3 regions of the Lysinibacillus sp. FSL M8-0337 genome follow, and region 2 is predicted to be linked to each of the others. Evidence: riboswitches for the same ligand, from Rfam matches in the RefSeq annotation. Region 2 holds a riboswitch; each other region holds the start of a gene.

Region 1 (5,559 bases), 990 kb from region 2:
TAGTGTTTGAACAAAACTTCGAGCCACAAAAGAAACTAGGTAAAATTTTAGAAAAACGTCGCGATGCATTTACTTCTGCTAAAATTGACTGGGGTCATGCTGAAACATTAGCATATGCCACAATTATTCAAGACGGTACACCTGTTCGTTTTACTGGTCAAGATGCGCAACGTGGAACATTCTCACAACGCCATTTAGTGTTACATGACAAAAATAACGGCAATGTATTTACACCACTTCACCATATTTCAGGTGCAAATGCTTCATTTACAGTTCACAACTCTCCATTAACTGAAGCTGGAGTTGTAGGCTTTGAATACGGTTACAATCTAGAAAAAGGCAATGTTTTATCTGTTTGGGAAGCACAATTTGGTGACTTTGCAAATATGGCACAGGTAATGTTTGATAACTTCATTTCAGGTGCGCGTTCTAAATGGGGTCAAAAATCAGGCTTTGTCATCCTTTTACCACATGGTTATGAAGGTCAAGGTCCTGAACACTCATCAAGTCGTATGGAACGTTATTTACAAATGTCAGCAGAAAATAACTGGTTTGTTGCGAACTGCTCAAATGCAGGTAACTACTACCACTTATTACGCCGTCAAGCAGCAATGTTAGAAACAGAGGGTGTACGCCCACTTGTTGTTGTATCACCAAAATCTTTACTTCGTCATCCATTAGCAGCAGCAAGTGCTGAGCAATTAGCAGATGGTTCATTCCAAGAAGTAATTGAGCAACCAGGATTAGGTACAAAAACGGATTCTGTTGAGCGTATTGTATTAGGTACTGGTAAAGTAATGATTGATTTAGCAGACCGCGTAAAAGATGGAGAAGGCTTCGATCACTTACACATTGTGCGTGTAGAACAACTTTACCCATTCCCAACAGCGCAAGTAGCTGATATTATTGCTAAGTATCCAAATGTAAAAGAAATTGCATGGGTGCAAGAAGAACCTAAAAACCAAGGTGCTTGGAATTACGCATTAGAAACATTATATGAGCTATCTGAAGGTAAAAAGCTTCGTTATGTAGGTCGTCCTGCAATGAGCTCAACTTCAGAAGGCGATGCAGATTCTCATAAAGCAGCTCAGTCTGCTGTTATTGAAGAAGCAGTGGCTGAAACGGTTAAAGTTAAATAAACATATCAACATTACTGGAAGCTGGGCTACTTGCCTAAGGCGGTAGCCCTTTTATGTGCATTATGCACGTTAATCAAAGGAGGAAATGAAAGTGGCTGAAATTAAAGTCCCTGAATTAGCAGAATCGATTACAGAAGGTAGTATTGCACAGTGGGTTAAAAAAGTGGGCGACCGCGTTGAAAAAGGTGAATTTATCGTTGAACTTGAAACAGATAAAGTAAACGCTGAAATCATCTCTGAAGAAGCTGGCGTATTAACACAAATTTTAGCTGAAGAAGGCGATACTGTTCTTGTAGGTCAAGTAATCGCAGTTGTTGAAGCTGGCGAAGGTGCAGCACCAGCACCAGCTGCAGCACCAGTTGCAGTAGCTCCAACACCAGCAGCGCCACAAGCAGCAGCTCCAACACCAGCACCAGTTGTAGAAGAAACTTCAGGTGAGCGTGTTATTGCGTCTCCTGCAGCACGTAAACTGGCTCGTGAAAAAGGTATTGACCTTGCAGCTGTATCTCCAGTAGATCCACAAGGCCGTGTACGTGTACAAGATGTTGCAGCTCATGGTACAGCACCAGTGGCAGCACCACAAGCAGCGCCAGCAGCACCAAAAGCAGTAGTAGCTGTTGACGAATCTCGTGTAACAATTGAAAAAATGAGCCGTCGTCGTCAAACAATTGCTAAACGTCTATTAGAAGTGAAGCAATCAACAGCAATGCTTACAACATTCAATGAAGTAGATATGACAAACGTAATGGCATTACGTTCACGTAAAAAAGAACAATTCTTTGAGTCAACTGGCTCTAAGCTTGGTTTCATGTCATTCTTCACTAAAGCAGTAGTGGCTGCTCTTAAAAAATACCCATATGTGAATGCTCAAATCGTTGGCGATGAAATTCACTTAAATAACTTCTTTGATATTGGTGTAGCTGTATCAACTGAAGAAGGTTTAGTAGTACCAGTTGTTCGCGATGCTGATCGTAAAAACTTTGCTGAAATTGAAGATTCAATTGCAGATTTAGCTAAAAAAGCTCGCGATAAAAAATTAGGTATCGCTGATCTTCAAGGTGGTTCATTCACGATTACAAATGGTGGTGTATTCGGTTCATTAATGTCAACACCTATTATGAACGGTACGCAAGCTGCTATTTTAGGAATGCACTCAATTAAAAAACGTCCAGTAGAAGTGAACGGTGAAGTAGAAATTCGTCCTATGATGTACTTAGCACTATCTTATGACCACCGTATTATCGATGGTAAAGATTCTGTAGGCTTCCTTAAAACAGTTAAAGAATTACTTGAAAATCCAGAAGATTTATTACTAAATTCTTAATACGAAAAAAATGTATTAAAGCCCTGCAAACTTAACGGTTTGCAGGGCTTTTTGTTGTCCATGTAAAGGCAGGAATCGTAGGAATTAGGTAAGGTTATAAAGAAATAGTCTGAATTTTGTATTATTAAGTTAGTCTAAAGGCCTTTAAATGTAGAAAGATACTGAATCTTTTGTATGGTCAGCGGTGTTGAACATAATAATTATTTATGAAAAAATATAAAATAATAATTACAATATTTCTACTTTCTTAGATGTAATTTATGGATTTTAGAAGGATAATAACCTAATTTTGTCATTAGTCAGAAAAATGATAAAACTATCTTGACGAATAGACTAGGTTTATAGTAATATCTAAATATCAATTAAATAAACAAACCTCACTGTTAATTATGTGAGGTAGAGGCGCGGTATTTATTAGTCCATTGCTGAGTTAAAGCAAGCGAAGACGTAATGGAGAAGGAAATATCGCCGAAGTATAAAAGGAGCTCGTACTTTTATGCTGGGTCTGCAGTGAATAAGTGCAGGACTGTCCTAGTAAATCTAATTCCAGTTTACTAGGTTGTGCTATCTCAGAATTATGGAAATTATAGTGAGGATTTGGGCAACTGTCAATAAAAGGTAAGACCTAAGTTCAAAACTTAGGTCTTTTTTTGTACAGTTGCTTTATTTTTTTTACAGAAAAGGGGAGTTTTAGATGAAAAGAAAATGGTTGCTATTTATGTTAACGGCAATGACAGCGATTTTGTTAGCAGCTTGTGGTGCTGGAGACAAATCAGAAGACAAAGCATCAGGCGATGCGGCGAAAGAAGAAGCAGGTGGAGAATTCCGTATAGGTATGGAAGCAGGTTATCCTCCATTTAACTGGACACAGCAAGATGATGCAAATGGTGCAGTAAAAATTGCTGATAATGCAGAATATGCAGGCGGCTATGATGTACAAATGGCGAAAAAGATTGCTGAAGGTTTAGGAAAAGAATTAGTTATTGTCAAAATGGAATGGGATGGTTTAGTTCCAGCTCTACAATCCAAAAAAATTGATGCGATTGTAGCCGGAATGTCTCCAACTGAAGAACGTAAACAAACAATTGATTTTACAGAAAACTACTATACTTCTGATTTCGTCATGGTAATTAAAAAAGGTAGTAAATATGAAGATGCAAAATCTATTCAAGATTTTTCAGGTGCAAAAGTGACTTCACAGTTAAATACGTCTAACTACAATGTAATCGATCAAATTAAGGGCGTAGAAAAACAAACAGCAATGGAGAACTTCTCTGCAATGCGTGTCGCTTTAGAAGCAGGCAAAATTGATGGTTATGTAGCAGAGCGTCCAGAAGGTATTTCTGCTGCAGCAGCGAATGACAAATTTACATTTGTATCATTCGAAGAAGGCTTTGATACAGATATTTCAAATACTTCCATTGCAGTTGGTTTACGTAAAGGTGATGCAAGTCTAGATAAAATCAATGAAATCCTAAAAGGTATTTCAGAAGATGATCGCCAAAAAATTATGGAAGAAGCAATTCTTCAACAACCAGCAGCACAGTAATTTAGTTGGGGTTGCGCCAAAATGGAAAATAGTATACTGGAAGTACTTCTAGTATACTATTTTTTGATTTAGAAGTTTGAATCTTACGTAATGCGACAAAGGTCAGCTATCATCAAAGGCAATAGTATGCTTGGAGCATATATGGGGTAGCCTCAATTATTTTCGTTTATATAGAAGGGTGGCACCTTCTGATAAATGTTCATGTCTATGGTGTATTTCACATAATTTGAATAAAGCAACATCATTCAAATGAAGAGATGATTTCGCTAAGGCATATTTGATATCAAGCAACAACGCGTTGTTAGGAGGAACATCATGAGTTTAGATTGGATCATTTCTATTATAGAAAACAACTGGCAAATGTTTTTACGAGGTGCGTATTATACATTACTTATTTCAATTATCAGTACAGTCATTGGTGCATTTATCGGATTTTTTATTGGGATTATGCATACCATTCCAGTACGTAAAAAAGGTATAAAATATTATGTATTAAAATGTTTTAATTTTATACTGACATGCTATGTAGAATTTTTCCGTGGTACACCAATGATTGTACAAGCAATGGTAGTATTTTACGGACTAGATATTGCTTTTGGTATTGATATGCACTTTATTACGGCAGGTATTTTAGTCGTTTCGCTTAATACAGGTGCTTATATGGCAGAAATTGTTCGCGGAGGGATTGTTTCCATTGATAAAGGACAGTACGAAGCTGCTTCTGCCATTGGGATGGGTCATGTGCAAATAATGATGTATGTCGTATTACCACAAGTTGCGCGTAATATTTTACCTGCAACAGGCAACCAATTAATTATGAATATTAAAGATACGGCCGTTTTAAGTGTGATTGGCGTAACAGAACTATTTTTCCAAACGAAATCAATATCAGGTAATAACTTCCGCTATTTCGAATCATTCTTTGTGGCATGTGTGCTGTACTTTATCATGACATTTACGGCATCAAGAATTTTATTATACGTTGAAAAACGCCTTGATGGACCGGATGCTTATCAAAAAGAATTAAAGGAAATTGACTAAGGGGGACGAACAAATGGCAATCATTCAAATAGAGCATTTAAGTAAATCATTTGGACGTAACCAAGTGTTGAAAGATGTGAATTTTAAAGTAGAAAAAGGAGAGGTTGTATGTTTAATCGGTTCATCAGGTTCCGGTAAATCAACACTCTTACGTTGCATTAATTTACTTGAAACGCCAAACGGTGGCGAAATTATTTATAAAGGGGAAAATATTTTAGACGAAAAGCATAATATTAAAGCTTATCGTACCCATTTAGGAATGGTTTTCCAACAGTTTAATTTATTTAACAATCATAATGTGTTAAAAAATTGTACAGTAGGGCAAGTAAAGGTGTTAAAACGTTCAAAAGAAGAAGCAGAGAAAACAGCCTTGAAGTATCTTAAAATCGTTGGCATGGATCAATACGTCAATGCTAAGCCGCGTCAACTTTCTGGTGGTCAAAAGCAGCGTGTAGCGATTGCGCGGGCATTATCGATGAATCCAGATGTGATGCTATTTGATGAAC
Region 2 (5,559 bases):
GACCTTTATATCGCAGCAGGTATTTCTGGGGCTATCCAACATTTAGCGGGTATGTCAAACTCAAAAGTCATTGTAGCGATTAATAAAGATCCTGAGGCAAATATCTTTAAAGTAGCAGACTACGGTATCGTAGGAGATTTATTCGAAGTGATTCCATTGCTAATTGAAGAATTTAAAGCGTTAAAAGTGAACGCATAAGCTAGGGGTCTTCCCTAGCTTTTTTAATGCTTGAGAGAAGAAAAAATGGAGAATAGTGAAATAGGGGAACAGGATGCCGATTGTATGTAAAGCCTAAATTAGACATTGCAGGCAGATTGTTCGCTCAACATAAATTAACCATGCTATACTACAAACATAGTAAGTTTAAGGAGGATTTCAAATGGCAATTGTACATGCAACAGATGCGACGTTCCAAGATGATATTAAAGAAGGCTTAGTATTAGTCGACTTTTGGGCTGCTTGGTGTGGACCATGTAAAATGATTGGACCAGTTCTTGAAGAAATGGATGCTGCGGGTAGTGCTGCTAAAATCGTCAAAGTTGACGTAGATAACAACCAAGGTACTGCTGCACAATACCAAATCATGTCTATTCCTTCACTGCTTTTATTCAAAAATGGTGAATTAGTAGACAAAACTGTTGGTTTCCAACCAAAAGAAGCATTAGAAGCTTTCATCGCAAAACATGCTTAATTCGTAAAAAAAGAGCTGAGCCATCTTTAGATGTGCTCGGCTTTTTTTCGTTATATAATAAAAGAGAAGCACCGTTAAATGTTGATATTTGATATCCGTTTAGGCATCGCAAATGGCGCTTTTATTTAGCATCAAAAAAAGGGGGGCAGGTAGGCGATGAATGATTTAATTAAACGAAAGCTTGATATTTTACCAGATCAGCCTGGCTGCTATTTGATGAAAGATCGACAAGGGACAATTATTTATGTAGGTAAGGCAAAGGTGCTAAAAAATCGAGTGCGCTCCTATTTTACAGGAACACACGAAGGCAAAACACAACGCCTTGTTGGCGAAATTGAAGATTTTGAGTATATTGTGACTTCATCAAATTTGGAGGCACTTATTTTAGAGTTGAACCTTATAAAGCTACACGATCCTAAATACAATATCATGCTTACAGATGATAAAACGTATCCGTATTTGAAAATTACGAACGAGAAATATCCACGACTTATTACAACACGTAAAGTAAAAAAAGATAAGGCGAAATATTTTGGCCCTTATCCAAATGCTTATGCAGCAAGTGAGACGAAAAAGCTGCTGGATAGACTATATCCACTGCGAAAATGTGTGCAATTACCAGCCAAGGTTTGCTTGTACTATCATATGGGACAGTGTTTAGCTCCGTGTGTAAAGGATATTGATGCTCACATCTATCACGATATGATTGAAGATATGACGAAGTTCTTAAATGGCGGTGTTGAGACAGTAAAAAAAGAACTGGAGGACAAGATGCTAGTTGCTGCAGAGCAACTAGAATTTGAGCGCGCGAAGGAGTTCCGCGATCAAATTGCACATATTGAGACGGTTATGCAAAAACAAAAAATCGTGTCTAGTGATACGACCAACCGTGATGTCTTTGGTTATGCAGTTGAAAAAGGTTGGATGTGTGTGCAAGTGTTTTTCGTTCGTCAAGGCAAGTTAATTGAAAGGGATGTCTCCATTTTCCCAATTTATCAGGACGTGGAGGAAGAATTTTTAACGTTTGTCGGACGCTTTTATGAAAAGCTAGAGCATATTAAACCGAAAGAAATTTTCATTCCACAGGCTATTGATGCGGCAATTTTAACCGAATTATTAGGGGTTAAAGTACTGACACCCAAGCGAGGGCAAAAGAAAGAGCTAGTTGATTTGGCTATGAAAAATGCGGAAATTGCTGTGGCAGCTAAATTCCAATTGATTGAACGACAAGAAGAACGTACAATTGGCGCATGCGAAGCACTAGGCGAAGCAATGGGCATTTCAGCACCACTGCGCATTGAAGCATTCGATAATAGTCATATGCATGGTACGGATGCAGTATCAGCAATGGTTGTTTTTATTGATGGTAAACCGGCAAAGAAAGAATATCGTAAATACAAAACACGAACAGCCGCAAAACATGACGATTACGGGGCAATGCAGGAAGTGATACGACGCCGTTACACGAGGGTATTAAAAGAAGGCTTGCCATTGCCCGATTTAGTGCTAATAGATGGCGGTAAAGGACAGATGGAAGTGGCACGAGAAGTGTTGGAAGATGAACTTGGTCTTGTTATTCCGATCGCTGGTTTAGCAAAAGATGATAAGCATAATACATCTCAGCTCTTATTCGGAGATCCGCCTGATGTTGTCGCATTAAAACGAACGAGTGATGGCTTTTATTTACTTCAACGTATTCAGGATGAAGTGCACCGTTTTGCTATTACATTCCTACGTCAACAGCATGAAAAAAATGCTATTCAATCTGTACTCGATGGCATTGAAGGTGTTGGACCGAAACGAAAGCAACAGCTATTGAAGCATTTTGGCTCAGTTAAAAAGATTCGTGAGGCGAGTGAGCTTGCCCTTCAAGAAGCAGGAATGCCTGCAAACTTAGCGAACATTATTTACACTTATTTTCAGCAGCAGACGTTGTCAAAGGATTAGACATATGCTAATGTTGGAATAGAACATGGCAATGGTAATACCATTATGTTCTAACGATCCTTGTATGAACGATTGTGCAGTAAAGCATAATAACGCAGCATTTTCATAAAAGGAAAAAATTACATTTCACTATTTTAAGTGATGATAGAGGTGCAAGGTTCAATAGTAGCACATCGAAGGATGGACAAATCCAGTGATGATGTGTGAAAGGGGAGCTTGCCGAAGTGAAGTATCGTTGTTCCGATACTTTGCTGGTTTTGCATTTAACAGATGTAGGACTGTCGAATCTTGACGTTTCGGAGAGCTATCACACATGCGCAAGCTATTTTATTGTACATGTTGCAGGCAGCTTTCACGTTATGTGAAGGCTGCCTTTTTGCTGTTCTAGAAACGAATCTAAAAAAGGAGAATGATGAAAATGGCAAGTATTGTATTGAAATTTGGTGGACCTGCAATCGCCTCAACAGAGCGGATTCAGGAGGTCGCTAAAATTGCAATGGCAAAAAAAGAGCGTGGCTATGATGTAGTAGTAGTGACAGCAGCGATGGGACGTACAGCTAAAGACTTAACGAAAATGGTACGTGCATTATCAGATGATGCCTCTAAACGTGAGATGGATGTACTGTTATCGACGAGCTCACAACTATCAAGTGCACTATTTGCAATCGCTTTGCAAGAGGCCGGTTATGATGCAGTGTCATTAACTGGCTGGCAAGCTGGTGTGCAGACAGATGCAAAACATTTTAATGCACGTATTGATCAAATCGATGTTCGTCGCATGCAAGGGCATATGACGCAAGGACAAATTGTTGTCGTTGCTGGGGAACAAGGGATAAATGCTGCCAACAATATTACAACACTTGGTAAGGGTGGAGCGGAAACGACAGCAGTAGCCATTGCAGCAGCATTAGATGCGGAGCGTGTTGAGATTTATACAAATGTCGATGGTGTCTATACAGCTGATCCAAGTCATATTGAAAAAGCGAGAAAGTTACAGGAGATTTCCTATGATGAAATGTTGGAACTTTCGCATTTAGGGTCACATATTCTACATCCACGTGCAGTGGAGTTGGCAAAAAAATTCCAAATACCGGTGATTATTCGTTCAAGTGTAGTGGATACAGTCGGTACTTTATTGAAGGAGGAAGTTGAAATGGAGAAAAATTTAATTGTACGTGGTGTTGCTTTCGAAGCAGATATTATTCGTCTAACAATTGGCTATGATACATATTCTACTGCTTCGTTAGCAGATATGTTTGCGATACTGGCAGAAAACCGCATTAATGTTGATATTATTGTTCAAGCTATTATTGAAGGTGTGAAACCATCTGTATCCTTTACCATTTTAAAAGAGGAATTCGCTGAAGCTTTACGTGTGTTAGAAAATAGTAAATTGTCGCTTGGTTTTAGCTTTGCTGATTTTGAGATTGGCTTAGCGAAAGTTTCGATTATTGGATCTGGGATGGCATCGAATCCTGGAGTAGCTGCCAGAATGTTTGATCGCTTACGTCGAGAGGATATTCCAGTAAAAATGGTGAGTACGTCGGAAATTAAAGTCTCTGTTGTTGTACCGCAAGACGAAATGATTCGTGCTGCCAATGCATTACACGAGGAGTTTAATTTAGAAGAAGAGATTCACAAACAGTAACTACTATATAAAAATGATAAAAGGCATCAAGAGTAACATCTTGTTGCCTTTTGTCTACACGCATAAGGTTTGCTTTTCTACCAAAAAAATCCTTTAGACTTTTATTCATTTGTTATTGTATTCATAATGCGTTCTTTAACATCCCATTTGATTGTAAACGTGACAAGCTGTTGTTTTTCACGCTTCTCATCATAACATTCAGTCAAGTAACCTTTTACTTGCTGAATTTGTTCAGCAATAAAGCCTGCTTCAAGTCTAAAGCTACGATTTTGAATTTGTAAAAGGGTTGGTTCATTCACTAAATGGAAAATACGTCCATCTTTAGACTCCTTTGTCAATACTAGAGTACCCCAGCACGCATCTGCGAAAAATGCGATAAGTTCATCTTGACTTTTACAAGGAAACTTCCGCGCAAGCTCCTTGCCAGCCCAATATAGTACGTCATCCTCATGTTTACCGAGTATTGAAGATAGGACATGATCACGAATTAACTCATATCCAAATGATGAGATAGTATTAGATGGATTATTTAACATAGAAATCCTTCTTTCTTAGAATTTTCTTATAATTTAGCACCAATAAAGTAATGATAGATTTTTCGAGAAGAAACGACACGTTATGTACTAGATTACTTCTTTAATAAGGTCTAGCAAAAACTCTATGTTACCTTGACGCTCGTAGCTCTTGAGAGTACAATAAACATGTCATAATATTGTACCATGATGAAATACACAGTCAATGGAGTATCATTTACAAAATGATGACTTCTTTTGTTGTGCTATTTTAAGTACTAAGGGGGGTAACAGTCTTGTCGAAAGATCGAGAGTTTTTATGGCGTCGCTTACATTCTCTACTTGGGATCATTCCAGTAGGTCTGTTTTTAACGATGCACCTATTCATTAACTTTACAGCAACAGGCGGAGCAGAAAGTTACAATGATGCTACCGCAGTAATGGAAAAAATTCCATTTCTTATCCTAGTTGAGTGGATTGTCATCTACATTCCATTAATGTTCCACGCATTTTATGGTGTGTTCATTGCATTCACAGCTACACCAAATACAGGGCGTTTCAGCACATACCGTAACTGGATGTTCTCATTACAACGCTTCACAGGTGTATTTTTAGTAATTTTCATTGCATGGCATATTTTCCAAACTCGTATTCAAAAAGCGCTTGGTACACACGTTGATTACGACATGATGGCAAATATCGTTGCAAATCCATTTATGCTTGGATTCTACATTGTTGGTATTTTATCAGCAACTTTCCAC
Region 3 (5,559 bases), 1.5 Mb from region 2:
CAGAGTTTATCGGTGCTGCCCTCGGTCTATATTTATTATTTAACATCCCAATGCTACCAGCGGCACTAATTACGGCAATCGGCTCATTCGCCATTTTAGAGCTACAACGCAGAGGTTTTAGAGCTTTTGAAGCTGGTATTTCTGGTATGGTGCTAATTGTAGTACTCGCATTTGCGTTCCAGACATTTTTAGCTCAACCTAATTGGGGTGAAGTAACACTCGGAATGCTGACACCACATTTCGATGGAGTCGATTCCCTATTACTTGCAACAGGTATTTTAGGAGCTACTGTTATGCCGCATGCAATCTATTTACATTCTTCCTTAACGCAAAATCGCGTTATTGGTCGTAATGACAATGAAAAGCGACGTATTTTCCGTTTCGAGTTTATCGATATTGTAATTGCAATGATTATTGCTGGGGCGATTAATATGAGCATGCTGATTATTGCAGCAGCGGTGTTCCATACGCAAGGATTAGTAGTTGAGGATTTAGACATTGCCTATAATGGATTACGAGATGCACTTGGCCCTATGGCAGCCGTTTCTTTCGGTCTTGGTCTTCTTATTGCAGGGCTTGCAAGCTCTTCTGTCGGTACATTAGCAGGAGATGTTGTTATGCAGGGCTTTATCCAGCGTAGAATTCCTCTCTATTTGCGCAGAGCCATTACAATGATTCCACCACTGGTCATTATTGCATCTGGCGTCAATGCAACCTATGCGCTTGTGTTAAGCCAAGTAATCCTGTCATTCGGTATTGCCTTTGCGCTTATCCCGCTTGTGATGTTCACAAGTAAAAAGGACATTATGGGTAGCCTCGTCAATCACCGTATCACAACAATTCTTGGCTGGTGTGTCGTTGTCATCGTCGTAGCGTTAAATATCTACCTATTATGGGAAACGCTATTTGCTTAATAAAATAAGGCTGAACTAAACGAAAAAGTGTTAAAGTGACTGCGTCACTTTAACACTTTTTACTATGACAATTATCCGTTCCTGCGGGGTTCATTGGCTGACAGATGCGTTCAACAAAAATAAAAACTGCCCTAACATTTAGGACAGTTCTCATTATTATTTTTCCACTTTTAAATCACATTTTTGTAGTGGAATCATTTTTGTTTTATGTTTTATTTTATAGCCTAGCCACAATATAACAAAGAGTGGGATACCAATATATGAAACAAGAACGCCATACCAGTCAATTGAATCACCAGTGAATGCTGTATAGTTTTGACCAATGACTACAATCATACATACGGTGAAAGCAAAGAGCGGACCAAATGGATATAGCTTTGCTTTATATGGTAGTAATTTTGAATCCAACCCTTGTGCTTCAAACGCTCGGCGGAAGCGATAATGACTAAAGGCAATACCAAGCCATGCAATGAAGCCTGACATCCCAGAAGCGTTTAGAAGCCACATATAGACAACGCCATCACCAAAAAATGATGCTAAAAATGCTAGACAGCCTACTGCCAATGTAAGCAGTAATGCATAAATTGGAATGCCGCGACGGCTTAATTTTGTGAAAATTTTAGGTGCATGTCCATCTACCGCTAATTGCCATAACATACGTGATGATGCATATAAACCAGAGTTACCTGCAGACAACATTGCAGTTAAAATAATAGCATTCATTAATGAGGCAGCAAAAGCAATGCCTAAGCGATCGAATACTAATGTAAATGGAGATACCGCAATATCTTCAGATAATAAGCGCGCATCCGTAAATGGAATCAACATCCCAATCGCCGCAATCGCTAAAATGTAAAATAAAATAATACGCCAGAAGACGGATTTTACAGCCTTTGGAATGTTCTTTCCAGGGTCATCCGTTTCGCCAGCAGTAATACCTAATAACTCTGTTCCTTGGAACGAGAAACCAGCTGCTAAAAATATACCGAATGTTGCAAGGAAGCCACCATGGAATGGACCATCACTTATAAAGAAATTCGTGAAACCAACCGGTGCTTGCCCTCCTAAAATACCAAAAATCATCAATAGGCTGACAATAATAAAAACAATAACAGTCGCCACTTTTATCATGGCAAACCAATATTCACTTTCACCATAGCTTCTAACAGATAGTAAATTGAATGTTAGTACAATCATAATAAATACTACTGTCCATAATGCAGAGGAGCTATCAGGAAACCAATACTTCATAATAAGCGAAACAGCTGCAATTTCTGCTGCAATTGTGATCGCCCAGTTATACCAGTAGTTCCAACCAAGGGCAAAGCCAAGAGCAGGATCTACGAATTTTGTTGCATACGTACTAAATGAACCCGATGACGGCATATAAGCTGCCATTTCGCCCAAGCTAGTCATTAAAAAGTACACCATTATACCGATTAATGCGTAAGCAAGTAGTGCACCACCTGGTCCAGCCTGTGCAATAGCGCCACCACTTGCTAAAAATAGCCCAGTCCCAATAGTACCGCCTAATGAAATCATCGTAATATGACGACTTTTTAATTCTTTTTTCAGCTTCGGTGCTTTATGGCCGAGCTGATTAACTTTTATCTCACTCACGTTAAAGCTTCCTTCCTTTTATAAGAGGCAAAAAAATGCCATCACACGAACGTTGTGATGGCTAAGTAAATCCTCTGTTTCTTCAAAATGATAGCGCAACACGTTGTCCAACGTGACAGTTCTGTTCCTTTCGGAGACAGCCCCAGCATGAGGTTTTCAAGTCCCCTCACACTTCGGCGATATTTCCTTTCAGCTAACATCTTTAATGCTTGTCATTTCCATTAGCGTACTCATAAATACCGCGACCTCTACCTCAATACAAACATGAGGCATATAATTATTAAATTTATGATGTGTCTTAGTTTAACATACGACCATAGACATTTCAATAAAACGATTAATGTTCCGTATTTTATGAATTTTCTACTATTTTTAATAGTGTGATAAAGTGTTATAGTGGTTCGAATTATAATTGTTCTATCAGGGAGGTACTAGTTTTGACAACGAACGAACAATCTACTTATCCTAGCAAAAAGATTAACTGGAAGGGAACAACCCTACTGTTAGTCATCGGTGTAATTTTCCTTGCATCCACATTACGTATGCCCTTAACAGTTGTAGGGCCAATTATATCCTTTATACGTGAAGATCTTGGTATATCCAATGTACTTGCAGGCTTTCTTACAACAATCCCATTACTTGCATTCGCAATTGTATCCCCTTTTGCACCCATCGTTGCAAGAAAACTCGGTCTTGAATTAACACTATTTTTATCAACCATTTTATTAGCTGGAGGCATTGTCCTACGTTCACTTGGAACAACGGGATTACTCGTATTTGGTACAATGATTATCGGTGTCGCCATTTCATTCGGTAACGTCCTTATTCCAGGTCTACTAAAATTAAAATTTCCATACCATGTTGGTTTACTAATGGCGTTTTTTACAATGTCTATGAATTTAACAGCAGGGATCGGGGCTGGTATTAGCTACCCTATAGCCAATGCAGTGCTGGGCTGGCAAGGTGCACTTGCTATTGCTTTAGCGCTAGTCATATTAACAATTGTGATTTGGCTACCCCAATTAAAATTTAATAAGCCCGAATCAACTGTAATCTCTACAAAAGCGCGTATACCGTTGTGGAAATCACCAGTTACTTGGGCAGTTACCGGGGCAATGGGACTACAATCGTTATTATTTTATACTACCGCAGCTTGGATTCCTGAAATTTATATTGCACAAGGCGTAGCCGCGGATCGTGCGGGTTGGATGTTTTCCATCATGCAAATCTCACAAGTGCCCATGGCATTAGTTGTGCCTATAATCGCTAGCAAAATGACATCCCAGCGACCACTCGTTTTAATGTTTACAGCATTTTATATCATTGGTTTTACAGGCGTTGTGATGGAATGGACTAGTTTTGCTGTGTTGTGGATGATATTGCTTGGCTTAGCAGGTGGGGCTTCATTTGCACTTGCCATGATGTTCTTTACATTACGTACACGTACGGCTTTTGAGGCGGCAGATTTATCTGGCTTTGCACAATCCTTAGGTTATTTATTAGCCGCAGTCGGTCCAATTTTATTTGGCTATTTACATGATTTATTTGGCGGCTGGAATATCGCTGGGTGGCTATTTGTTGCCGTTACAGCTCTACTCTTCTTCTGTTCATTTAGAGCTTCTAAAAATGAATATATCAATTAATAAGAGGCAGTTCATTTTCTACAATGAGCTGCCTCTTTATCATTAGTATGGGGGTTTTTGGTAAAAATAATTAGGTGTATGATAGACATTTACATACGGCTTATGGAAAATATGTGTCGTTGCAGGCGATAATGGTGGAATCAACCAAGTCCAGTTGCCTGTTAAATCGCGCCCTGCCTTGTGCTCTGCTTCTTCAAATAGCTTAAATTGCTGTGCTGCGGTATGATGATCAACAATACTTACGCCATCTTCTTTAAAGGAATGAAGAACAGCAATATTTAATTCTACTAGCGCACGATCACGCCAAAGAGATGCTTGCTTTGTTGTATCAAGATTAAAAATTTCTGCTATCTTCGGTAACATATCATAACGGTCATGATCAGCTAAATTCCGTGCTCCAATTTCTGTCCCCATATACCAGCCATTAAAGGGGGCTGCCTGAAAGTCAATACCCGCCATTTGAAAGCGCATGCTCGATATAATTGGCACCGCATACCACTTCATTCCTAGTTCTCCTACCTTAGGATGTTCAGGGTGACGAATCGCAACCTCTAATACATCACCACTCGGGATTGGAAACCATTGCGGTTTACGGCCATCTACTTGGATCACAAGTGGTAGCACATCAAATGGTGTTCTTGCTCCCTGCCAACCAAGTGATTCACACACTTTAGTAAATGCCACCGAATGGGGATCACCAATAATCCCTGCTTCTGTTTCATAACCTGCATAACGTATAAGCTGATGATTCCATATTTTTACTCTATCAGAGGCAAATACCGTTATAGTCGGGCGAATCTTACCACCATTTGTTGCATATTGAATATGGTGAAGTAATTTCTCAAAAATAGCATGCTCATCTAAAACCTCACGTGCATCCTCAACATGAAGTGATTGCCAAAATAATCTCCCAATACATTTATTACTATTACGCCATGCTACTCTCGCGCCAAAAGTAAGCTCTTCCGTTGTAGGAGTATATGCGCCCTCTGTGACAACTTGCTGTAATCTATTTGTAAGCCATTGTTCCGACTCATTTTGTTCCAATTGATAAAGTGCTAAAAAACGTTGTATCTCTTGTAAATTCATGTCGTTTTCCTCCATCTATCCCCATATTAGATGAACAGCATACAATTCACCACGAAAAAATCCGTAAGAAAACATACATCTTTTATATATGAAATACTTTGTTCAAATTTAAACGAAAAATTAAAAGTTAGATGATTTACGCAATACTGAATGCCTTAGTGATAATAATTAAATACTTAAAAACACAAAAAAGCATGTAGCAACAATATGCTACATGCTTGATGACCCCTACGGGATTCGAACCCGTGTTACCGCCGTGAAAGGGCGGTGTCTTAACCGCTTGACCAAGGGGC

What was found. Region 2 has a riboswitch for lysine ahead of MKY08_RS15945 (aspartate kinase). Riboswitches for the same ligand answer to the same signal wherever they lie in the genome.
Region 1: linked by a shared signal. The riboswitch ahead of MKY08_RS10920 (transporter substrate-binding domain-containing protein) and the one ahead of MKY08_RS15945 (aspartate kinase) in region 2 are both predicted to bind lysine.
Region 3: linked by a shared signal. The riboswitch ahead of MKY08_RS01120 (amino acid permease) and the one ahead of MKY08_RS15945 (aspartate kinase) in region 2 are both predicted to bind lysine.

What each region holds. Positions count from the first base shown of each region.
Region 1 is NZ_CP151996.1:2,297,797-2,303,355, reverse strand. Features, by position in the region: gene MKY08_RS10930 (2-oxoglutarate dehydrogenase E1 component) at 1-1,139, shown strand, start outside; gene odhB (2-oxoglutarate dehydrogenase complex dihydrolipoyllysine-residue succinyltransferase) at 1,231-2,463, shown strand; lysine riboswitch at 2,853-3,038, shown strand; gene MKY08_RS10920 (transporter substrate-binding domain-containing protein) at 3,158-4,012, shown strand; gene MKY08_RS10915 (amino acid ABC transporter permease) at 4,328-5,053, shown strand; gene MKY08_RS10910 (amino acid ABC transporter ATP-binding protein) at 5,067-5,559, shown strand, end outside.
Region 2 is NZ_CP151996.1:3,289,532-3,295,090, reverse strand. Features, by position in the region: gene MKY08_RS15960 (electron transfer flavoprotein subunit alpha/FixB family protein) at 1-198, shown strand, start outside; gene trxA (thioredoxin) at 380-691, shown strand; gene uvrC (excinuclease ABC subunit UvrC) at 848-2,638, shown strand; lysine riboswitch at 2,776-2,953, shown strand; gene MKY08_RS15945 (aspartate kinase) at 3,057-4,286, shown strand; gene MKY08_RS15940 (YslB family protein) at 4,388-4,822, opposite strand; gene MKY08_RS15935 (succinate dehydrogenase cytochrome b558 subunit) at 5,095-5,559, shown strand, end outside.
Region 3 is NZ_CP151996.1:227,547-233,105, reverse strand. Features, by position in the region: gene MKY08_RS01125 (Nramp family divalent metal transporter) at 1-914, shown strand, start outside; gene MKY08_RS01120 (amino acid permease) at 1,071-2,534, opposite strand; lysine riboswitch at 2,618-2,793, opposite strand; gene MKY08_RS01115 (MFS transporter) at 2,972-4,177, shown strand; gene MKY08_RS01110 (nitric oxide synthase oxygenase) at 4,220-5,266, opposite strand; tRNA gene MKY08_RS01105 (tRNA-Glu) at 5,489-5,559, opposite strand, start outside.